DNA from 3 places in the Exiguobacterium sp. UBA3968 genome. Region 3 is predicted to be linked to each of the others. Evidence: a T-box and tRNA genes for the amino acid it is inferred to sense, from the RefSeq annotation. Region 3 holds a T-box; the other regions hold tRNA genes.
What was found. A T-box is a leader RNA that pairs with one kind of tRNA and senses whether it is charged. The one in region 3 lies ahead of B3S86_RS09495 (valine--tRNA ligase), so its partner is inferred to be a tRNA-Val.

Region 1: it has a tRNA-Val gene. The T-box ahead of B3S86_RS09495 (valine--tRNA ligase) is inferred to sense a tRNA for this amino acid. The anticodon was not compared.
Region 2: it has a tRNA-Val gene. The T-box ahead of B3S86_RS09495 (valine--tRNA ligase) is inferred to sense a tRNA for this amino acid. The anticodon was not compared.

What each region holds. Positions count from the first base shown of each region.
Region 1 is NZ_DGCW01000008.1:134,053-142,023, reverse strand. Features, by position in the region: gene B3S86_RS14640 (efflux RND transporter permease subunit) at 1-2,809, opposite strand, end outside; tRNA gene B3S86_RS14635 (tRNA-Val) at 2,994-3,066, shown strand; gene B3S86_RS14630 (PTS transporter subunit IIC) at 3,165-4,187, opposite strand; gene B3S86_RS14625 (metallophosphoesterase family protein) at 4,550-5,284, shown strand; gene B3S86_RS14620 (hypothetical protein) at 5,321-5,599, opposite strand; gene B3S86_RS14615 (sterol desaturase family protein) at 5,724-6,362, shown strand; partial or broken gene B3S86_RS14610 (IS3 family transposase) at 6,397-7,577, opposite strand; gene B3S86_RS14605 (TetR/AcrR family transcriptional regulator) at 7,688-7,971, opposite strand, start outside.
Region 2 is NZ_DGCW01000008.1:144,236-152,206, forward strand. Features, by position in the region: gene B3S86_RS14655 (phytoene desaturase family protein) at 1-1,412, shown strand, start outside; gene B3S86_RS14660 (histidine phosphatase family protein) at 1,447-2,037, opposite strand; gene B3S86_RS14665 (response regulator transcription factor) at 2,054-2,704, opposite strand; gene B3S86_RS14670 (HAMP domain-containing sensor histidine kinase) at 2,706-4,055, opposite strand; gene B3S86_RS14675 (YdhK family protein) at 4,203-4,754, shown strand; tRNA gene B3S86_RS14680 (tRNA-Val) at 4,800-4,872, opposite strand; gene B3S86_RS14685 (nitroreductase family protein) at 5,012-5,638, opposite strand; gene yhfH (protein YhfH) at 5,824-5,970, shown strand; gene B3S86_RS14695 (polysaccharide deacetylase family protein) at 6,162-7,007, shown strand; gene B3S86_RS14700 (YkyA family protein) at 7,023-7,664, shown strand; gene B3S86_RS14705 (EamA family transporter) at 7,765-7,971, shown strand, end outside.
Region 3 is NZ_DGCW01000005.1:1,481,164-1,489,134, reverse strand. Features, by position in the region: gene hemA (glutamyl-tRNA reductase) at 1-1,139, shown strand, start outside; gene hemC (hydroxymethylbilane synthase) at 1,223-2,149, shown strand; gene B3S86_RS09510 (uroporphyrinogen-III synthase) at 2,115-2,819, shown strand; gene hemB (porphobilinogen synthase) at 2,816-3,805, shown strand; gene hemL (glutamate-1-semialdehyde 2,1-aminomutase) at 3,802-5,112, shown strand; T-box leader at 5,166-5,395, shown strand; gene B3S86_RS09495 (valine--tRNA ligase) at 5,446-7,971, shown strand, end outside.

The DNA of each region.
Region 1 (7,971 bases), on a different contig from region 3:
AGCCGATCATGACACTGACCGATAATGGTTCATTTGCAAAGAAGAGCGTGACGAGTGAACCGATTGGAACAAAAATCAGTGAAGACAAGATGATGAACGGAATTCGTGCTTTTCCGAACGTGATCAGCATCGTCAGGTAAACAAGCCCGATTGCAACGACAATCGCGATTCCGAGGGACTGGAAGATTTCGACTGTATCATCATTCCCACCACCACTTGTCAACGAGACACCGTCTGGTAAATTAATTTTTTCGACCTCTGTTTTTACAGCATTAGAAACGTTTTGTACGTCGTCTCCTTTAACTTGTCCGGAAACGCGAGCATATACTTTTCCGTCGAGCTTCTGAATTGATGTGAAGGTCTCAACTTCTTTGACGGTCGCGACATCTTTTAGAGCAACAGGACCGTTTGCTGAGAACAGTTGGACGTCTTCGAGATCTTTCTTCGAAACGAGTCCTTTTTCATAAGACAATTGTACGTCTTGATCTTTATTATCAAGATTCAACGTGCCAACAGTAACAGGCTTCGTTTGATCATTGACGGTCCCGAGGATCTGAAAGCCGGATAGTCCACGATCACTTGCTTTTTCAGGATCGATTTCAACGAGGAATTGCTTTTGTTTTTCGCTGAAGTTGTTTGTGATATATTTTAAATCACTATTTTTGGACATATTATCCTCGACTAATTTCGCAGCTTTTTGAAGCGCTTCGAGATCGTTCGAGAACAGGTCGACATCGACGTTGTTGTTCGACGGAGGACCACCTGTTGATAATTCAGCTACGCTGATTTTGACATTGACGTTTTCCTCTTGAGCGATGTCCTCCATCTGTGTCTCAAGTGATTTGATCGTTTGCTCAACGTTCGCGCCGTCCTTCAGGTTCAAGAAATAACTTGCTTTATTATCGAGACGTAAGCCTGTCGTAAAGTCTCGTGCTCCGACAGACGTCGTGACGTCAGCGATTGCTTGTTCTTTATCAAACATCTTTTCCATCTCAAATGAGACGTCGCTCGTTTTCTCGAGCGATGTGGCAGCCGGAAGTTCAAGCGATGCCGTTAGTGTCTTTGAGGCTTCGTTCGGAATGAACGTAAAGCCGAGACGTGGAACGATCGCTAGAGAACCGCCGAGAAGAATGAACGATACAATTAAGATCGTCGCCTTATGCGAGAGTGACTTTTCAATCAGCTTGCCATACCACCGTTGAAGAGCACCTTCTTTTTCTTCTGCTGGAACCTTCTTAAAGGCAAATTTCGCAAGAATCGGTACGATCGTGATCGCAACGAGTAGTGAAGCAAGTAATGAGAAAATAATTGTCAAAGCAAACGGTAAGAAGAACTTACCAGTGATTCCACCGACGAATCCGATTGGCAGGAAGACGACGACGGTCGTTAGCGTCGATGACGTGATTGCTTTTAAAATCTCTTTTGTCGATTGTTCGATGATCTCATCCGTCATACCGGATTCGGATTTTCGAACACGCCGGAAGATGTTCTCGATAACGACGATACTATCATCAACGACACGACCGACCGCAACGGCCATCCCGCCAAGTGTCATGATGTTCAGAGAAATATCTTGCCAGTTCAAGAAGATAGCAGCAATGAGTAACGATAAAGGAATCGAGACGATGGCAATAATCGTTGCGCGAATATTTCGTAAGAACAAGAGTACAGCGAGAGAGGCAAAGAGGGCACCAAGTAATCCTTCTTTGACGAGTGTCGCGACGGATTCCTCGATATCCTTCGCTGAATCGATCCCAATCGTATAGTCGACTTGATCGTCATATTTATTAAGGATCTTCGTGACTTCATCTGCGATTTCGACCGTATTGGCATCTTGTTTTTTCGTGATTGCCATCGATAAGGAATCTTTTAAATCGTAACGTGTTTTTTCGCTTTGTTGCGAGACTGCTTCGATTTTTGCAATATCTTCTAGACGAATCGGTTCTGCAGGTTCAGACGCCTGATCTGTAGCTGCTCCACCTGTTGTACTTAGTGGTCCTTGTGTTGCACCTTGTGGTGGACCGCCAGCAGATGAACCACCTGTTTGATCGCTACTAGCTGAACTAGTCGCACCTGCAACGGGTGTCAATTGTAGATTTTTTAGTTTATCTAGATTTTCTAGTTTTTCCTCAACGCGAATCGGTATTTTTGAATCGTTTTCTGATAGCTGACCAGATGGGAACGAGACATACTTTCCGTTGATTTGTTCCTTGATACTTGAGAGCGAGAGTCCTGCTTCTGTTGCTTTCTGATTATCGACGGTGATTTGAACGAGATCATCTTTGTAGCCACCAACGGAAACGCTATTGATTCCTGGAATCTTATTAAGTTCAGGTTCGATATCGTCCTTGAGGATTTTTTCGATGTCTTTACCATCCTTACTAAAGAAAGAGATATTATAGATTGGGAACGATCCAAAGGACAGACGATTTAATTTCGTTGTTGCTTCCTCTGGTAGATTCGCATCTTGGATTGCAGCATCAATCTGTTGTTCGACTTTATCCATATCAGTATCGAACGGGAATTCGATGTTTAAGATACCGATGCTTTCATAAGAAGAGCTTGTCAGCTTAGTAGCTCCTTCGATTCCTTTCAAAGCAGTTTCAAGCTTCGAGACGACTTGTTTATCGACATCGTCGGGCGAAGCACCAGGATATACTGCTTCAACAGAGATTTGAGGAAATTCGATTTCTGGGAACTGATCGACTTTTAATTTCGAGAAAGAATAGACGCCTCCTAAAACTAAAAGAATGGCGATGATGAAAACAGCCACCGAATTCTTTAAACTGAATCGGGTTAAAAAGTTCATATGAACACTCCTTTCGTTTATATGTGCTTATTTACATAGTAGAGGACACTCATAGAACCCGCAACTTTAAAACTGTTTTATTCAAAAAGATCTTTTTGAAAAAAGATAATTTTTTTTGTTAAAAAGGCTTTACACCTTTCGATATGCTGCTATAATAAAAATATACCCAGTAACAACACAGCATGATTCTGTAGCTCAGCTGGGAGAGCGCTACCTTGACAGGGTAGAGGTCGCTGGTTCGAGCCCAGTCAGAATCATACCGAAATCGTTCCTTTTCGAAGGAACGATTTTTTTTTGCATTAAAAAAACTATTCCCGAAATCAATCAGGAATAGTTGGAAGGTAGAGATATTATTTTATTGGATTTCGAGATGAAGATCGCCACGCTTCGTCCAGCCTGCGACAGTCGTCAATCGATAGAAGACGAGTGTCAAGACGCCAGGTAAAACGACACCAGTCAAGAAGAAGATAAGGAACGCCTGAGGACCTTGGTTGACGAAGATATTGAGTGGCGCAATCATCGAATTTAAACCGAGTCCAGCGAGTTCATATGGTACTTTCAAAGAGAGAAGAAGCGTCGCTACAGGAGCTGAAATCATCGCTGCGAGAAACGGTGCAACGACAAGACGTGGATTTTTAACGATATTCGGGAATTGTACTTTAGGTGTGACAAAGAAAGAAGCAATCAAACCACCGGGATCCGTCTGACGATATGCCATCAATGTGAAGCCAACGAATTGAGCGGAACAGCCAATGAGTGCAGCGGCACTTGCTACAGGATCAAGCTGCAAAGCGATAGCGAGTGCAGCGGACGAAGCGGGAGACATCAATAAGACACTAAAGATGAGTGCAATGACAAGAGATGTAGCAATAGGAGACGATTCGACTGAAGCGGTGATCATAGCGCTGAATTTTGTAAGGAGTGGTGTCGTTACGGCAGCAGCACCGATACCAGTGATACCACCGGCAAGCACAGCACTCATCGGGATGACCATCATGTCAAATTTCGTTTTTCCAGTCATGCGTTTTCCGACATATACAGCGACCGCAGCTGCGAGTAATGCACTGATTGGCTGACCGGGGGCAAGAACGAGTCCAGAAGCAGTCGATTGAAGCGCAGCACCACCAATCGTCGCTGCGATCATCGCGCTGAACAGGACAAGTGTGTTTCCTCCGAGCTGAAAGGCGATACCGGCACCGAGTGCAGGAGCAAGCAGTACTTTTGCGACGCCGCCAATCGTCAGTAGCATTTGGATATGTAAAAAATTGCCGAGCGTCTCAATCAGGAGTCCGACACCGAGTGTTACAAGAACGGCATTCGCCATTCCAGCTGATACTTTTACCATTCGATCCATCGCATATTCTTTCAACGTTGTCATCCTCTCTCTATCTATCTCTATTTTTTGCCATGAAAAAAGCCTATCCATTTTTGGGATAGGCGCCACTCATTCTGTGCGGGCGCCTCATTCGATGCATCGAAAGGAGGGCCCAAAAATCATTTCCGTTTCATCATCGGAAAAGTTTTCAGTCCCTCATGCATAGAATAATCAGTCGTCCGGCTTGGTTAAATGGCTGTTGCGTCGGAATCATTCAATCGTGCCCCTCTCTGTGAATTTTTCTAAGCCTAACATGCTTCTGATCAATAATCAATATTTTCTGACAATTTATTTTTTCTCTAAATCTAATAGGAATTCACGCTATCATCGGGAAATCCTAATGTACTAACAATGGAGGCGTTTACATGAAAGTAGTGATTTTTACAGATATTCACGGGAATGCTTCAGCATTGCGTGCCGTGTTGTCCTATCTCGATCAGTCTTCAGACATCGATGCTATATATTGCCTCGGTGATCTCGTCGGTATCGGACCTGAACATAATGAGGTCATCAATTTGTTAAGGCAGCGATCTGATATTCAGACGATTTCAGGAAACCATGATGAATGCGTCCTTGCTTTGATTCATGGGGATGTCTATCCCGCTAGTTACCAACATGCGAAAGAGCATCACCAATGGATTGCAGATTCATTGACGCAGGAGAATCAGAGTTATTTGGAGCGTTTACCGCGTGTATTGAATGTCACCCATCAGGAACAAATGATGTATCTGACACATTATGCCTATGCCGATCAGACTAAGAAAATCGGTGAGGAGCCCTTAAAGCCAGCAGTGGATGGAACGAAAGAAAACTTACCCGTCCTTTTTTCCGGAAATGAGGCGCGAATCATTGGCTTTGGTCACCACCATCCAGCACAACAAGTTGAGACGGATCAAACGCTGTACATCAACCCTGGAGCGGTCGGGTGTCAGGAAACAGCTCTTGCCCCAGTAGCAATCCTCACTTTAGAAAAAGGACAAATACGTTCGGAGATTCTGACGATTCCATATGATGATCGACCATTTCTAAATGTACTCAATGCAACAGAAATGCCGGAACGTGAATTGATGCGTCGTCTCTTCTTCGGTAATAGATCATGAAAAAAACCTTCATGAATAGTTCATGAAGGAAGTCGATCAAGCAGACAGTTTCGTCATGATTGAGACGAGACAGACGATAATCAGTAATAGGATGCCGATATTTCGTTTCAACGAGTGACGTGACCAGTAGAAGAATAGTGCAAGGACAGGGGCCACGAAAAAGGCAAGAACAATACTGATCAGTGTTGCAAGAAATAAAACAAATATCCAGAGCTTGCTCGTTGTCCGGTAAACCTGCCACATGTCGTAAAGCGACATAAGCGTATAAGCGAGTAACACAAAGATGATTCCGGTCGATAAACTCAAAACGATCATCACTCCATTCCTTTTTTAGTATAAGGGAAGGAGCAAAGATGACTATATGTCTTGCAGGAAAAAACGTGACGAATCGATGAACGTACGACTAAACGTTGTAATGAAGGAAAAGGAGAGGACATTCATGTCAAATGTGTATCGCCGTTTTTTTCTGTTTCCAGATATTTTAATCATGCTTGTATTACTAATTGCAATAAGTGGGTATATCATCGCGCAACCATTCAGTTGGTCCATGTTGCTATTCTTTTGCATCGGATTGATCGTCTTTAGTTTTAGTGAATATTTCACCCATCGCTTTTTGTTTCATCTATCACCACCGAAGAACGTGTTCGGACGAAAGTTGTTGAAACGACTCCATTACGATCATCATGCGCATCCGAATGAACTGCATCTGTTATTTTTACCAGTATGGTATTCCTTGCCGAATCTCGGATTTTTTGCGGTGGTGACATATCTTCTGACGCAGTCTGTCGTATTGACAGCTGCAGCTGCAAGTGGATTGATCGTCATGTTACTTGTTTACGAGTGGAAGCATTATGTGGCGCATGTTCCGCTAAAGCCGAGAACACGCTTTGGGAAATGGATGAAAAAGACGCATCTGTTACATCACTTCAAAAATGAACATTATTGGTTCGGTGTATCCAATCCGGTAGGAGATTGGTTATTTGGAACGCTGAAGGATGAAAAAACAGTCTTATCTAGCCAAACGGCACGTGATTTAGAAAAAGAATTGGATAATAAAAAACCGCCGATCCTAGACTGACCTAGCACTATGAGACACATATAAAACACCTTGATTAGGCTGCCAGTACACCGTATCTTTTCGGTGTCAGGTAGCCTAATTTTTCTTGGATTCGTTCTTCGTTATAGTAGTTTAAGTAATTAATAACGCGTTCAGAGACCTCATAGTCTCTTAGCGAGTTAAATTTGGCGTACTGGAACTCCTTGGACTTTAAAGTTAGAATGGAACGATTCAATAACTGCGTTGTCCCAACAGTTTCCTCTACGAGACATGCTACTTATTAGGTGATTGCTCTTAACGAATTCTTGAAAGGCATATGACGTATAGACACTGCCTTGGTCCGAATGAAGGATGACCCCTTCGGGATAGTTTCGGTTCTCAAGCGCTATCTTCAACGTATCGATCACAAGAGGCATTTGTTGATGCTCGTATAACTTGTAGGCGATGATTTCGTTATTGAATAAGTCCATGATAGTTGAAAGATATTTCGTCGTGCTGCCGTATTGGATATAGGTGATATCCGTCACCCACTTCTGATTCGGTTTACTTGCTGTGAAGTCGCGCTTGATGAGATCCGGTGCCGTTACGATGCGCTCACCTTGAGACTTCCATCTTCGTTTCAGCTTGATCCGGCATTGGAGATGGTGTTTTTGCATGATTTTCTGTACGGTATTCCGATTGGCTTTCAACTGATAAATTTGCTGTAATAATGCCTTTATTTTTCGATGTCCGTTCCGATACTTCGTCTGCTTACTTAGTCCAATGATGCTTTTTCGAGCACCGAGGGTGCTTTCACAGATTCTTTAATCCAACGGTAATAGTTTGCTCTCGGTACATTCAAAACGCTAAGAATAGCGGTGATTGTATACTTCCCCGAAGAAACTCTACAATTTTTATGACTACTTCTTTCTCAACTCTCTTTCGATCTCCATGTACTTTTTTAAGATTTCGTTTTCCATCTTCAATTTCGTTTTCCATCTTCAGATGAGACATTTGTCGTTCTCTCTTATCATCCTCACTTGCAGAATCTGGACCATGTCCATAGGTATATTGTTTTCCAATCGGCTGATCAAATCGATAATGTTCGTTAGCGCGATACCATCTCATCCATGTTTTAATTTGAGATTCATTTTTGATTCCGTACTTCTCCATAATCTCTTTCGTCGTTAACTTACCATTCAGCTTATCTTTTACTACTGCCCATTTCACTTCACTTGAATATACGTTTTTGCCCATGCAAAAACATCTCCGATGTTAGTACTTTTTAAAAGTGTACCACTCCGAAGGTGTTTTATATTGTCTCAAAATTTTAGGTTAGCCCAATCCATTGATCAGCGGTTTTTTATTCACAGAACGCGCAACATGGCACGTCGAATCGTATCGAGTTCAAGTGGACGCGCAATCGATGGCCATTCGGCGATCAACGCGATATACGTTCGAAAGATCAGGAAGGCCGTGACATCGACCGGTATGTCGCGATCGTCTTGACCAAGACGAGTCTCAAGTAATGTCTTGATATATTCGACGACATGTCGTTCAATCCGCATCCGTAATTCCTGCATCTCTTGTAATTTTAAGTTGCGTGTTTCTTCGATGATTTGAAGAATGAATAAGTGTTGTTGCTGATGAT
Region 2 (7,971 bases), on a different contig from region 3:
ACGCAGTCACGATGCTTGAAAAAAATGCAAACGTCGGTGGGAAACTAAATCAGCGCAGCGGGAAAGGATTTACTTTTGATACTGGTCCATCGATTTTAACGATGCCTTGGGTACTCGAACAACTCTTCTCAAGTGTTCATCGTAACTTAGATGATTACTTAGAAATCGAACGCATTGAACCCCAATGGCGTACTTTTTTTGAAGATGGAACAAAAATCGACGTCAAAGGTGACTTACCTGGAATGCTTGAAGAAGTCGAGCAAATTTCGTCACGAGCGGATTTCGTCGAATTGTTCCGGTACTCAAAACAAATGTATGACTTATGTCTCGACAGCTTTTATAAATACAGTCTCGAAGATTTAAAGGACTTAAAAAAATACCATACGATGTCTGATTTATTAAAGATGGACCCGATGAACACCGTCGCGACCGGAACAAAAAAACACCTCAATAATCCGTATCTCGAACAGCTGTTCAACTACATGGTCATGTATGTCGGTTCCAACCCTTATCAAGCGCCAGCCGTCTTCAATCAAATGATTTATGTACAGATGGGGCTTGGCATCTATTATGTTAAAGGCGGGATGTATCAAATCGCGCGTGCTATGAAACGATTGCTTGACGAGCTCCGCGTCACGGTGCATCTCAACTCACCGGTTGAACAAATCGTCCTTGAAAATAAAAAAGCAGTTGGTGTCCTTTCGAATGGTACGTTCCATGCAGCCGACATCGTCGTCTCAAATCTTGAGGTCATCCCGACTTACGAACGAATCGTACCTGAGAAAAAAGCCCGGAAGCAGGCAAAAAAATTACAGGCATCGTTTGCTCCCTCTGTTTCTGGACTCGTATTATTACTTGGTGTGAACCGTGAGTATAGTGGACTAGCACATCACAACTTCTTTTTCTCAGAAAATCCAGAGCGCGAATTCGCTCAAATGTTCAAAGAAGGAACGCCTCCTGAGGATCCGACGATTTATGTCGGGGTTTCGTCGAAATCTGATGCTTCGCAAGCGCCCGATGGAAAAGATAATCTGTTCGTCTTGACGCATGTCCCTCCTCTAACACTCCAAAAAGGTGAGGTCGACTGGGATGCGTACCGTGAAGTCGTTCTCGATAAACTGGAGCGGATGGGACTTCATGGACTTCGAGAATCGATCGAGTTTGAATATCGCTTTACCCCAGAAGATTTGAAGGAATTATACGGTCCAAACGGTGGATCGATTTATGGTGTCGCAGCCGATCGGAAGAAAAATGGTGGATTCAAGATTCCATCGAAGAGTGACTTGTACGAAGGACTTTATTTCGTCGGTGGTTCGACACACCCAGGCGGCGGTGTACCGATGGTCACATTGTCCGGTCAACTGACGGCTGACTTGATCCGAAAACATGAAGGTGCTGTTCCTACACCTTAAGATTTCTCCAATTACAAAAGAGACGGAAACTGATTCACGCATCAGTTCCGTCTCTTTTGTAATTTGTATTCGTCAAAAGTGGTACGACGTGAATGTCCGCCTTTTCTCCTGATTTCACATCCATTCGACATACGGCTGGCATCGATAAGGACTTCCAAAATGCGTAATCGAATGTCGGATCAAATGTTTCTAAGAGTAGCACCATGATATTTCCATGTGTTCCAAGAACGACTGTTTCGTCAGGATGCTTCTCCACTAGTTCGTCGATGAATGGTCGAATGCGTTGCGACGCTTCGTTGTTCGTTTCGCCTCCATACGGATTTTCATTCGGATGTTGCCATACATATGTGACCGCTCCTTGAAAATCGTCAAGCTCTCCCGGTGCCAACAATCGCTCTCGTAGTTCCTCTACCTCAATGATTGGTTGTTGACGTGCCTCCGCGAGCGGTGCAATCGTCTCGATTGCCCGTCGATACGGGCTGCTGTAGAATCTGTCGATTGGAATTTCTTGAAAGGTTTCAAGTAAACGTATCGCATCTGCCTGTCCTGTATCGGAAAGTGGACGTGCTTTCTCATCTGTTGAGTATGTCGAATGTGCGTGCCGTACGAAATAGAGTGTCGTCATGTTTTGAATTTCCCCTTTATTGGTGTGTCCAGCGGTATCCGATTCCGCGAACTGTTTCCAGATGCTGTTCAATCGGAAAACCGCAAACACGTAGTTTTTCTCTTAAATGTCTGATATGCGAGTCGATCGTCCGCTCGTCTACAGCCGCTTCCGCTCCCCATAACATCGTCGTTAGTTGATCGCGCGTCCAAACACGTCGTGGAGAATCTAAAAATACACCTAACAACTCAAACTCCGTCTTCGTTAACGAAATCTTTTGTTGGAGGTAACTACAACGATAGCTTTCCCGGTCATAGGATAGACCATCGTACTGTTGCTGTAATAAAACTTCCATTCGTCCGATCAGTTCCCCTTCTTGAATCGGTTTTGATATGTAATCATTCGCTCCTACTTCTCGTGTCCGAATGATGTCTTCCCGTTGATTCCGCGCCGTAACCATTAAGATCGGGATGTTAGAGTGTTCTCGAATGAGACGACAACATGTCCAGCCATCCATATCCGGCATCATGACATCTAGTAAAATCAGGTCGAATACGCGCTGACGGCAGAGATCAAGAGCTTGTTGCGCAGAATCCACAAGCTGACACGTGTACCCATACGGCTGAATATACAGTTTGAGCAGTTCAAGCATTCTTGGTTCATCATCTACGATCAATACATGCGGCATTTTATTTCTCCTTCCACTGCAGTGTCACTTGTGTTCCATGTCCAAGTTGACTCTTGATGTTCAATTCTGCTCCATGTGTCTGAGCAATTGCTTCAACGATGGAGAGTCCGATTCCAGTTCCTCCATGTTTTCGAGAACGAGATGCTTCCGTTCGGTAGAGCCGTTTCGTTACATGAGGTAAAGATTCTGCAGCGATCCCTTCTCCTGTATCTTCGATTTGAATGAAAACTCCTACTGCGTTGACACCATAACGAACGATGATTTTTCCCGACGTCGTATGTCGCCGTGCATTTTCAATGATATTCACGATCATCTGACGGAGCTGCTGAGCGTCACCCATCACTTCTATTCGCTCACCTTCTATCTCGAACGAAACATTTTCTTGTTCGATGTCTAAACGCATCAATCGTATCACTTGATGAATCAAGTCTTCGACATCGACAGGTTTTCGTTCCATCATAAAAGCATTGGCATCAATGCGTGCTAACCAAAATAATTGCTCAATCCATTCATTCATTTGCTGACTTTCTTCTCGAATGATCGTAATGTAGCGTTGTTGCTCATCCGGCGTCAACGTTTGACGTTCGAGAATGTCCGCGTATCCCTTTATATATGTCAATGGTGTTCGTAGTTCATGAGATACGCTTGCTAAAAATTCGGATCGTTCCCGATTCAAAAAATCGAGATCTTGTTTTAATTGCTGAATCGAACGCGCCAATTGTCCCAGTTCGTCTTGTCGATCAATCGGCAACGCTCCATCTTCCCCATCTAATAGACGTGCCGTCGCTTTTTCCATTTGAACCAGCGGACGAGAGATGAGCCGGGTCGTCCAAATGCTTGCCGCACCTGCTAATAAAAGTGCGAGCAGACCCACTTGGAAAAACTGCTGTTTCAACGGATCAAGTACGTGATCCACGATTGCTTTAGAAGCGAACATGAAGACATGACCCCGATGTTTCCCGTCGATGGTAATGGGACTGTCCGTCATTAAAAAGTCACGCATCGTCACGATTTTTCCTTGTTGACGGTAATCAAAATCCGTATGCTCTAACATGCTCTTCATCTCATTCGACAAAGGTCGTGACGCTTCAAGTTGTTTTCCATCTGCATCAGTGATCACCACAGTAAACGATGAATCTGCTTCCATCATGCTGACATGGCGCATCGTCGTTTGGTCATAGGAATCGACAAGGACATCACGGTGTGTATTTCCTCGGTTCAGTAAACCGTCCACTACTTCCTGCGTTCGTGTTTGAGACAACTGATAATACAATGTCCCGAACAACACACTGCCACAAATTAAAAATGCCGCAAGAACGATTCCTCCGACCGAGTATGAAATACGACGCATGACGATTCCTCCTTTTTCTCTCCACTTTTAGTATAGCTAAAAAAATCGCGATCGATGCAGACAAACGAAACTGTCACCTCATCTGCACACGATTTGCATATACGCTGGGTATAGTAAAGAAGACTAGTGACTTCAGGAGGATTATATATGAAAAAATCATTGACATTAACCGCACTTGCTCTTAGTTCTACGCTTTGGCTCGGTGCATGTGGATCCGCCAATAACGATGGAAGTAATAGTGACTCACACGACATGTCTCATGGAGATATGATGCATTCGAGCGACGGAAAGCTACCATCCGGTTTAAAGGAAGCCAGTGATCCGACTTATCCGAAAGGAAGCAACGTCACGTTGACGACGGATCATATGGACGGTATGGACGGAGCTAAAGCAACGATTGCGGGAGCTTACGATACCGTCGTCTATGCGATCAGTTACAAACCGACTACTGGTGGAAAGATGGTGAAAAATCATAAATGGGTCATTCAGGAAGAACTCGATCCCGTTCCAACTAAGCCACTGCAAGTTGGTGATGAAACGACTGTCAAGGCAGATCATATGAAAGGTATGGATGGAGCTAAAGCGACGATTGATGAAGTAAAGGAAACGACTGTCTACATGGTGAACTATGAACCAACGGACGGTGGAGAGATGGTGAAAAATCATAAATGGGTCACCGAGGATGAGATAAAGAAATAATAAAAAAGCCCGCTTTTCCTATAAAGGAGAAGCGGGTTTTCGGTATGATTCTGACTGGGCTCGAACCAGCGACCTCTACCCTGTCAAGGTAGCGCTCTCCCAGCTGAGCTACAGAATCATGTTTGCAGTACGTTATGTACTTGCTAGGACATGTATTAATATATCAAGAAACTAAAAGGCTGACAAGTCTTTTTCTGAAAAAAAATAAAAAAATTAAAATGGAGGAATTGAACCCCGCTTCCTCCATTTTGAATGACTTACAGGAAGGTCGACACTTGATCGATCGGTAAACGTAGTGCCGGACGCTTTTTCGCATCTTCGACCGCTTTTCCGATAGCAATCAACATGACCGGTACATACCGTGACTCGGTGATGAACGTTTCCGCAAAACGTTGATGATCAAATCCACCCATTGCGAGTGTTGATAATCCACGCGCTTCTGCCGCAAGCATCAATTGCATCGCAGCAAGGCTCGCATTCGACATAGCCGCGTCGCGCCCATAGGCTTCACTTTGATAAGCGCCTTCTACCTGTGCCTTGATCGAATCAAACAGATCCTCTGTCATGCCACCTGCTTCTACTGCCGGACCGTACACCGGATTGTAGTTTCGATTAGCTTGAACATCACCTAAGATCGCAATGACTGCTGAAGCCGAAGTGATAGCCGGCTGATTGTATGCGATCGGTGCAAGCTGTTGCTTCGCTTCTTCTGAATGGAAGACCGTGAAATGCCAGTGTTGCAAATTCCAAGCACTCGGCGCCGCTGTCGTCCATTCTAATAGTTCTTCCACTTCCTGTTTTGAAAGTTTGAACGTTTCGTCGTAATGACGAACGGAACGTCTTTCTGTTAAGACACGCATTGTATCAAGTGTTGCCTGTGTCATGTGTAAATCCCCCTTATTATTATCAGATTACTTAGATATCGTAGCATGTCTCTTTTTTATTGTCCTCTATCAATACTTCAAACGAATTTACTGTTATAAAACAATAGTTGACATTAAACTTCTGTACTAATACAATAAAAACAAGAAAAAGACCATTGCGTTTATTTTGAAGGAGGAAAAAACACATGGAACAACCCCTTTACCAAGAAGCATCTGCTGCATTCTATCGTGAGCTTCCCGTCAAGACGTGTGCCCATTGCGGAAAAGAGATGGATGAACAATGTGAATCCTATCAAACGGAATGCGATGAGTGTGCTGTAACAGAACACTAATAACACATGAAACAATCACTTATTCAGTGGTTGTTTTTTTATTTCTTACAAACTTCTTCTAAATAAATCGATATTTTTTAGAAAAATCGATTTTTCGTCATCTTTTTGTCATCTGTTTGTTACAAAAGAAACAGTCAGAATGTTACATTATCTGTATATGATATTTTTGACAAAAGGAGCGACAGACAACGATGGATCCATTTACCTCAAGCCACGCTAGCGAACTCGGTCCACGACCGCGGACAAAAAAAAGAAAGTTTTTCCCTCGGTTCTTCTTACTTCTCACACTTGTCTTTCTCGGAGTTGGGGGATATGTCGCTTATCGATACGTATTTACTCCTGAACAACAATCCATTACGACAGGTAAATCCATTACTGAAGTCCCTGTCGTCAATATGGAAAAAGCACGCGTGGAAAAATGGAATGGTGTGACGAAAAAAGTCGCTTATTTAACATTCGAGGATGGTCCATCCGCATTAACACCGGACTTACTTCGAACATTGGATCAACTTCAGACTCGTGCCACTTTCTTTTATCTCGGAACACAAATAGATGCTTTTCCGCAAGAAGTTAAAGCTGCTGCGAAAGCCGGACATTACATCGGCTTACACGGGGAAACACACGATTACGATACATTGTACAAAAAAGGAAAGTATGTCTCAGAGATGCAAAGTGTTCAGAAGAAAATCCATGAGTTGACGAAGCTAACACCACATTTGACACGACCACCTTATGGCTCTGATCCAGGCATCACGAAAAAGATGGCATCTGCCATTCACGCTGCAGACTTCCGAGTATGGGACTGGTCGATCGATTCAATGGACTGGTATTACAAAGATAGTGCAAAAGAAGTGGCTAATACGGTCATTCGGCGAGCAGAGCGTCCATTTGAAATCATTCTCTTGCATGAACAACCACAAGCTATCAAGGCCCTTCCGGCCATTGTTGCCGGACTTCAAAAAAAGGGCTATCAGTTCGCGATTTATGATGAAGATTTCCATATTCCGTACAACTTCGTGCAATACTCGAATTTATAAGGAGTTACTATCTAGATGAAAAAATCATTCGTAGCAGTACTATTCCTGTCGAGCTTCGGACTCGCTGCCTGCTCCAACGATTCACCAGCCTCTCTTCATGAACAGCTAGAGCAACAAGTCAAAGGTGAAGAAAAGGCATTCATGCTAGCTGATCAACGTGCTCGTAAGGACGAAATTTCAGTTAATACGTACCAAGCCGTTCTTGATGCAGGTGCTGAAGAAATCAAACGCTCTCAAAATGAACGGGAGGAACTAGAAGCCTTAAATGATGAACGGCTTGCTTTATTGAAACAAGAAGAAACGTTACGTAAGGAAACGTACGCTGAACTTGATCTTGAAGAATTGAAGGATGCTGTAAACAAACTTGATGGTAAAGCAAAAACGGAAGGAACTGCCTTAGTGGCAATCATCAAGGAACGCCAGCAGACGTTTCAAACGTTCTCGAAAACGTATCGACAAGCGATGGACGCTGAAAAGAGAGTGCTTTCACGCTTGACTAAAAAACCGGATTTCGTTAAGATTGATGAGTCAACAGCGGATTTAAATCGTTTAACACGGAAAGCTACCGCGTCATTAAAGAAGTGGAACACGCTGACCGTTCAGTACAACCAAACGAAAACCCGGCTGTATCGTTTGCTCGACACATCAACTCAATAAATCACACAGGTTGCAACCAAACCCTGTCCAAAAAACCTGGACAAGGCCCCGTTGCAACCTTTTTTGTGTGGTTTTTACTAAAAATGGAGGGAAATTATTCATGCATCGCTCAAAAGCAACCTTATTCGTTCTCATTGGCGCTATCAGTTATGGTGTCCTCTCAACGATCGTCAAACTCGCTTATGCAGCTGGATTTAACTCAGCAGCCGTTTCTGGAAGTCAATTTTTCTTCGGTTGGCTGATGATTTTCAGTCTTGCCTTATTTACGAAAAATCTTCGTCTCGATCTTAAGACAGCTGGTCTTCTC
Region 3 (7,971 bases):
ATACAAAACGTTTCCTTGCAAACTGGTTTGGTTTGACGATGGAAGAGCTCGAGCCGTATCTCTTCATCCATGAAGGATTCGATGCGATGAAACATCTGTTCCGCGTGACAAGTGGTCTTGATTCAATGATCGTCGGTGAAACGCAAATCCTTGGTCAGGTCAAGACAAGCTTCTTCATGGCACAGAAGCTTGAAACGACAGGAACGGTCTTTAACAAACTCTTCAAAGAAGCGGTCACGCTCGCCAAACGGGCTCACGCAGAAACTGGAATCGGTGAAAATGCCGTTTCTGTCAGTGCTGCTGCCGTCACGCTTGCCGAACAGTTACTCGGATCGCTTGAAGATAAATCGATTGTCGTCATCGGTGCGGGAGAAACTGGCGAATTGACGACGCTCAACTTATATGAAGCAGGAGCTCGTGACATCACGGTCTTTAACCGGACGCTCGCCAAAGCAGAAGAGGTCGCGAATCGGTTCGAAGGATCAGCGCATTCGATTAATGAAATGCAGTGCGGTTTGCTTCGGGCAGACATCGTCATCTCTTCAACAGGTGCAAAACGTGCCATCATCAAACGGGAAGACATCGCAGCAGCACAGCTGTTCCGTCACGATCGTCCATTCTTGTTGATTGACATCGCAGTACCGCGCGACATCGAACCGACCGTTGGTGACTTGCCAGGCGTTCATTTATATGATGTCGATGATCTGACATCGATCGTCCAGCAAAACATGGCGGAACGGATGAAGGAAGCGGCGAAAATCGAACAACGAATCGAAGCGGCAATCGCTGAGTTCGAAGGGTGGATGACGACACTTGGTGTCGTGCCGATCATCACGGAATTACGAGACCAAGCATTGCGGATTCAACAAGAGACAATGCAAAGCTTGGAACGGAAATTACCGGAGATGTCAAAACGTGAAAAAACCGTCATTGGTAAACACATGAAATCCATCATCAATCAATTGTTGCGTGAACCGCTATCTTACATCAAAGATGCGGCAGCGAAACCGGATGCTGATGAGCGGATTGCGCAGTTCATGGATACGTTCGCATTAAACGAAGACTTGTTTGATGGGCTCGAAGATGAAATCGTGACGTCAGAAGAGACGACACCTTCAGCAAAAGCTGTGAACCGGTGAACAAAGTACGATTTGTGTTACAATAGAAAATGCATGGGGCGGACTTGTGCCGCCCCTTTATCATTGTACAGGGGGATTTTAGCATGCGAAAAATCATTGTTGGATCGCGAAGCTCGAAGCTAGCGATGACACAGACGAAATGGGTCATTGACCAGTTGAAACAAGCCGGCGCGCCGTATGAGTTCGAAATCAAGAACATCATCACAAAAGGAGACCGCATTTTGGATGTGACGCTCTCAAAAGTCGGTGGTAAAGGGTTATTCGTAAAAGAGATCGAACAGCAGATGATTGACGAAGAAATCGATTTTGCTGTTCACAGCATGAAGGATTTACCGTCTGAACTACCGGATGGTCTCATCATCGGTGCCACACCGGCACGTGTCGATGCGCGTGATGCCTTGATCACGAAAACAGGAGAAGGTCTTGCTTCCTTGCCAGAAGGTGCGGTTGTCGGCACGAGCAGCTTACGTCGTGGATCACAATTGCTAAAACTCCGCCCTGATTTAAAAATCGAATCGATTCGCGGGAACATCGATACACGACTTGATAAATTAAAAAATGGTCCGTTTGACGGGATTCTGCTTGCAGCAGCTGGTTTAAAACGGATGGGTTGGTCTGAAGATGTCGTATCGGAATATCTTTCAACAGAAGACATGATTCCAGCTGTCGGTCAAGGAATCCTCGGTATCGAATGTCGCGAACATGATCAAGAAGTACGTGATCTCCTGCACCTGATCCATGATCAGATGACAGAAAAAGTGGCATACGCAGAACGCGCTTTCCTAGCAGCCATCGAAGGTAGCTGTCACGTTCCTGTTGGTGGATTCGCGACGATTAACGAAGACATGTCGACGACACTTGTCGGATTCATCGGATCCGTCGATGGGGAGCAAATTCTAATCGAGCGCGAATCAGGTCTTGACCCGATGCATCTCGGTCAAGACGTTGCCGAACGTCTGCTTGCTTCGGGCGGTCGTGAGATTCTCGCAACACTTCCGGATGACTTGTAAGCAGGTATTGTTCACGGGAAGTCGACCACCGACGAACGAGCAGATGGCGCGACTGCGTGACATCGCAATCGAGTCAGTGCATTATCCGGTCATTGAAACGCGACCTGTTTCGTTTACGTTGCCGAAGGGAATTGATTGGCTCATCGTGACGAGTCCGAATGGCGTCCACCGGGTTGCTGATGCATTGCCTGAATTAGCAGAAACGCGTATCGCGGTCGTTGGACGAAAGACAGCAGATGCACTTGCGAAGTATGGTCGAACAGCCGACTTTTGTCCGTCAACCTTTACAGGAGACGCACTCGTCGCAGAACTGGGACCATACTTGTCTGACGGCGATCATATCGTTTTTGCGCGAGGGAACCGATCGCGGCAAGCACCGGTCGATCAGTTACGAAAACTGAATCGATATACGATTGAGGATATCATCACCTATGAAACCGTCACCCGTCGACTACCTGAAGCTCTTATCAGAAATGCCACCTATATTGGACTGCAGAGTCCTTCCGCTGTCGAAGCGATTGCTCCGCTAGACCTGAAGACGACCTTCATCGTCATCGGGACGATCACGGAGCAAGCAGCAAAAGCAGCCGGACTTCAACCGATTCATGTCGCCCGTGAATTCACGGTGGACGGCATGATTGATCGTATCATTGAGGAGGAATCAGCATGAACACATTAGAATACGCACGTCACCGTCGTTTACGTCATACCGCATCACTCCGGTCACTCGTCCGCGAGAACCAGTTGCATAAATCGGATTTGATTTATCCGATTTTCGTTGCTGAAGGCGAAGATATCAAACGCGAAGTCAGCTCGATGCCTGGCGTTTTCAACTTATCACTCGATCATCTGACGGCTGAGATTGAAGAAGTCGTCGCACTCGGAATCGAATCTGTCATCTTATTCGGTGTCCCGCACGACCACTTAAAAGACGAGCAAGGATCAGGTGCGTTTCACGATCACGGGATCGTTCAAGAGGCAACACGTCTCGTCAAAAAAGTTGCTCCGCAGCTAACGGTCATTGCCGACACATGCTTATGTGAATATACGTCGACAGGTCACTGTGGAATCGTCGCGGACGGAACGGTCGATAATGATGCGTCATTACCGCTTCACGTCAAAACAGCCATCTCACAAGCTCAGGCGGGTGCCGATGTCATCGCTCCATCATCAATGATGGACGGATTCGTCGCAGCGATTCGTCAAGGGTTGGACGAGAACGGCTTCAGCCATATTCCGGTCATGAGCTATGGCGTTAAATATGCATCTGCTTATTACGGTCCATTCCGTGACGCGGCAAACTCGGCACCAGGAGAAGGCGACCGGAAAGGCTACCAAATGGACCCAGCAAACCGTCGCGAAGCGTTCCGAGAAGCAACAGCGGACGTAGATCAAGGAGCTGACTTCATGATCGTCAAACCTGCGCTTGCGTTCATGGACATCATTCGTGATGTGCGCGAGCGGATTGATCTACCAATCGTTGCGTATAACGTATCGGGTGAGTATGCGATGGTCAAAGCTGCAGCCCTGAACGGCTGGATCGACGAAGAACGAATCGTCCTTGAGACGATGCTTGGCTTTAAACGAGCAGGAGCTGATTTAATTATCACCTATTTCGCAAAAGACATTTGTCGTTACCTGGAGGGGTCGAAATGAGCTTAATTAACCAGAACTCAAAATCAAAAGAAGCGTTCGAGCGGGCACTCCCGCTCATGCCGGGTGGTGTCAACAGCCCAGTCCGTGCTTATAAATCAGTTGGGATGACACCAATTTTCGCAGATCATGCGAAAGGATCAAAGCTCTATGATATCGACGGAAAAGAGTATATCGATTACGTCCTGTCATGGGGACCGATGATTCTCGGTCATGCCGATCCAATCGTCACATCAGCGATTCAAGAACAAGCGACGCGTGGCTGGAGTTACGGGACACCAACAGAAATCGAATCAGCGATGGCGGAAGTCGTCATCAGTCGTGTACCGTCGGTCGAAGTCGTCCGGATGGTCAATTCGGGTACAGAAGCGACGATGGCTGCCCTTCGTCTCGCACGCGGCTATACAGGTCGGACAAAAATCTTGAAGTTCGAAGGCTGTTACCACGGTCATGGGGACTCACTCTTGATTAAAGCAGGTTCAGGTGTCGCGACACTTGGACTACCGGATTCACCAGGCGTTCCAGCGCAAATTGCGAGCATGACACTGACGGTTCCTTACAACGATTTGGATGCTGTCCGGATCGCGTTTGAAAAACACGGCGACGATATTGCTGGTGTCATCGTCGAACCGGCTGCTGGGAACATGGGCTTCGTGCCACCAGAACCAGGATTCCTTGAAGGCTTACGGGAAATCACATCAGAAAACGGTGCGTTATTGATTTTTGACGAAGTCATGACCGGTTTCCGTGTCGGATTCCACTGTGCGCAAGGACACTTCGGTGTCACGCCGGATATCACGTGTCTTGGTAAAGTCATCGGCGGCGGAATGCCAGTCGGTGCTTATGGCGGACGTCGTGACATCATGGAACAGATCGCACCACAAGGTCCAATTTATCAAGCAGGTACGTTATCTGGGAACCCACTTGCGATGGCAGCGGGTCTAGCGACACTGACGCAATTGAAACCCGAGCACTATGAAGAGTTCGACCGGAAAGCGAGCCGTCTGTCTGAAGGCTACCTGAATGCTGCGGCGAAATATAACATTCCACTGACGACGAACCGTGCGGGTGCGATGTTTGGTGTCTTCTTCACGGATGAACGTGTCACGAACTTCGAAAAAGCGAAAACATCGAACCTTGAGATGTTCCGTTCGTATTATCAAAAGATGGCGGCGCGTGGTGTCTTCTTACCACCATCACAATTCGAAGGTCTCTTCCTCTCGATTGCCCATACGGACGAAGACATCGAACAGACGATTGAAGCCGTCGAATTGACGTTCAAGGAACTCCAAGTTGAGTTCGATCGTTAAGCAGTCTTGACGATTGCTTGAACTCTCGGCTAAAATGAATAAAGAAGAAAATGGCAACAGCGATGACGGGAAGAGTAATCCTGTATTCGTACCGGCGTAGAGAACACATCCTTGGCTGAAAGATGTGACGGACGAACAGGAGGAAGGTCACCCCACGAGCTGGTATCGTGAGTCTTACGAGCGATATCCGTCCTCCACACGTTACGTGGCTCGAGGGCATCCGATGTTGGATGAACTAAGGTGGTACCGCGGAAAAAAGCAACGGCTTTCTTTCGTCCTTAGCATAGGACGAGAGAAGCCGTTTTTATTATGGACAAAAAGGGAGCGATCAGGATGCAGGAATTATCAATGCCAACGAAATATGATCCGCAGGCAACGGAAGAAAAATGGCACGACTTTTGGTTAAAGGGAGAGTACTTTAAAGCTGATCAAGATCCGGAGAAAGAGCCGTACACGATCGTCATTCCACCACCGAACGTCACAGGTAAATTACACCTTGGTCACGCTTGGGACACAACATTACAAGACATGCTGACGCGGATGAAACGGATGCAAGGGTTCGACGTCCTGTATCTACCGGGAATGGACCATGCTGGTATTGCGACGCAAGCAAAAGTCGAACAAAAACTGCGGGCAGAAGGGAAATCACGTCTTGAAATGGGTCGTGAGAAATTCCTCGAGCAATCTTGGGCATGGAAAGAAGAGTATGCGTCAACGATCCGTGCACAATGGGCAAAACTCGGTCTTGGACTCGATTACTCGCGTGAACGCTTCACGCTCGACGAAGGGTTGTCGGAAGCAGTTCAAGAAGTCTTCGTTAAACTTTACGAAAAAGGCTTGATCTATCGTGGCGAATACATCGTTAACTGGGACCCAGCGACGAAAACAGCGATCTCGGATATCGAAGTCATCTACAAGGATATCGAAGGGGCGTTTTACCACCTCAGCTATCCACTGACGGACGGTTCAGGTCATGTTGAACTAGCGACGACACGTCCTGAGACGATGCTTGGTGATACAGCGATTGCCGTGAACCCGAAGGATGAGCGTTACGCTCACCTCGTCGGAAAAACGATCACGTTACCAATCGTTGGTCGCGAGATTCCGATTGTTGCCGATGACTATGTCGATATGGAGTTTGGTACAGGTGTCGTTAAGATCACACCAGCCCACGACCCGAACGACTTTGAAGTCGGTAACCGTCACGAGTTACCACGTGTCCTCGTCATGAATGAAGATGGAACGATGAATGAGAACGCAGGGAAATACGAAGGCATGGATCGTTTCGAATGCCGGAAACAAATCGTTGAAGATTTAAAAGCAGAAGGTGTTTTGATCAAAATCGAACCACACTTGCACTCTGTCGGTCACTCGGAACGCTCAGATGCAATCGTCGAGCCGTATCTTTCACTTCAATGGTTCGTCAAAATGGAGCCACTCGCGCAAAAAGCACTCGAGGAGCAACAAGGACCAGACAAGGTCAACTTCGTTCCACAACGCTTTGAAAACACGTACGTACGCTGGATGGAAAACATCCGTGACTGGTGTGTCAGCCGTCAACTCTGGTGGGGACACCGGATTCCGGCTTGGTACCATAAAGAAACAGGCGAAGTCTACGTTGGCAAGGAAGCACCAGCCGATATCGAGAACTGGGAGCAAGACAACGATGTCCTTGATACGTGGTTCTCTTCAGCGCTCTGGCCGTTCTCAACGATGGGGTGGCCGAACACGGACGCAGCGGATTATCAAAAATACTTCCCGACATCGACACTCGTTACGGGTTATGACATCATCGCTTTCTGGGTCTCACGGATGATCTTCCAATCGTACGAATTCACAGGACAACGTCCATTCCAAGACGTCTTGATCCACGGATTGATTCGTGATTCGGAAGGACGCAAGATGTCAAAATCACTCGGTAACGGAATCGACCCGATGGATGTCATCGAGAAGTATGGTGCCGATTCTCTTCGTTGGTTCTTAACGACAGGATCAACACCAGGGAACGACCTCCGCTTCTACTGGGAAAAGATTGAAGCAACGTGGAACTTCTCGAACAAACTATGGAACGCAAGCCGTTTTGCCTTGATGAACATGGACGATTTAACGTTTGATCAGATTGATTTGACAGGCGAAAAATCACTCGCAGATAAGTGGATCCTGACACGTTTACAGACAACGATTGATGACGTGACACGTCTATCGGATAAATATGAGTTTGGTGAAGCAGGACGTATTCTCTATCACTTCATCTGGGAAGACTTCTGTAACTGGTATATCGAGATGGCGAAGTTGCCGCTCAACGGAGAAGACGAAACAGCGAAACAAACGACGCGTTCGGTTCTTGCCTATACACTCGACCGGATCATGCGCTTGATGCATCCATTCATGCCGTTCATCACGGAAGAAATCTGGCAACACTTACCGCATGAAGGTGAGACGATCACACGTGCCGCATGGCCGACACGCGAAGCGTCACTCGACTTCCCGGAAGCTGTTCCAGCATTTGAAGCGGTTCAGAACGTCATCCGTTCGGTTCGTAACATCCGCGCGGAAGTGAACGCACCGATGTCGAAACAGATCCAACTATTCATCTCGACGAATGACGCACGTGTTCAAGACGACTTGTCATCAAACAGCTCGTACTTGCAAAAGTTCACGAACGCGTCTGAACTCCGGATTGAAGAGCAAATGCCAGCGCCAGAAAAAGCGATGAGTGCGATCGTAACGGGAGCAGAATTGTTCATCCCGCTCGCAGACTTGATTAACATCGAGGAAGAAATCGCGCGCTTGAATAAAGAACTCGTCAAGTATACGAAAGAAGTCGAACGGGTCGAGAAAAAACTCAACAACCCTGGC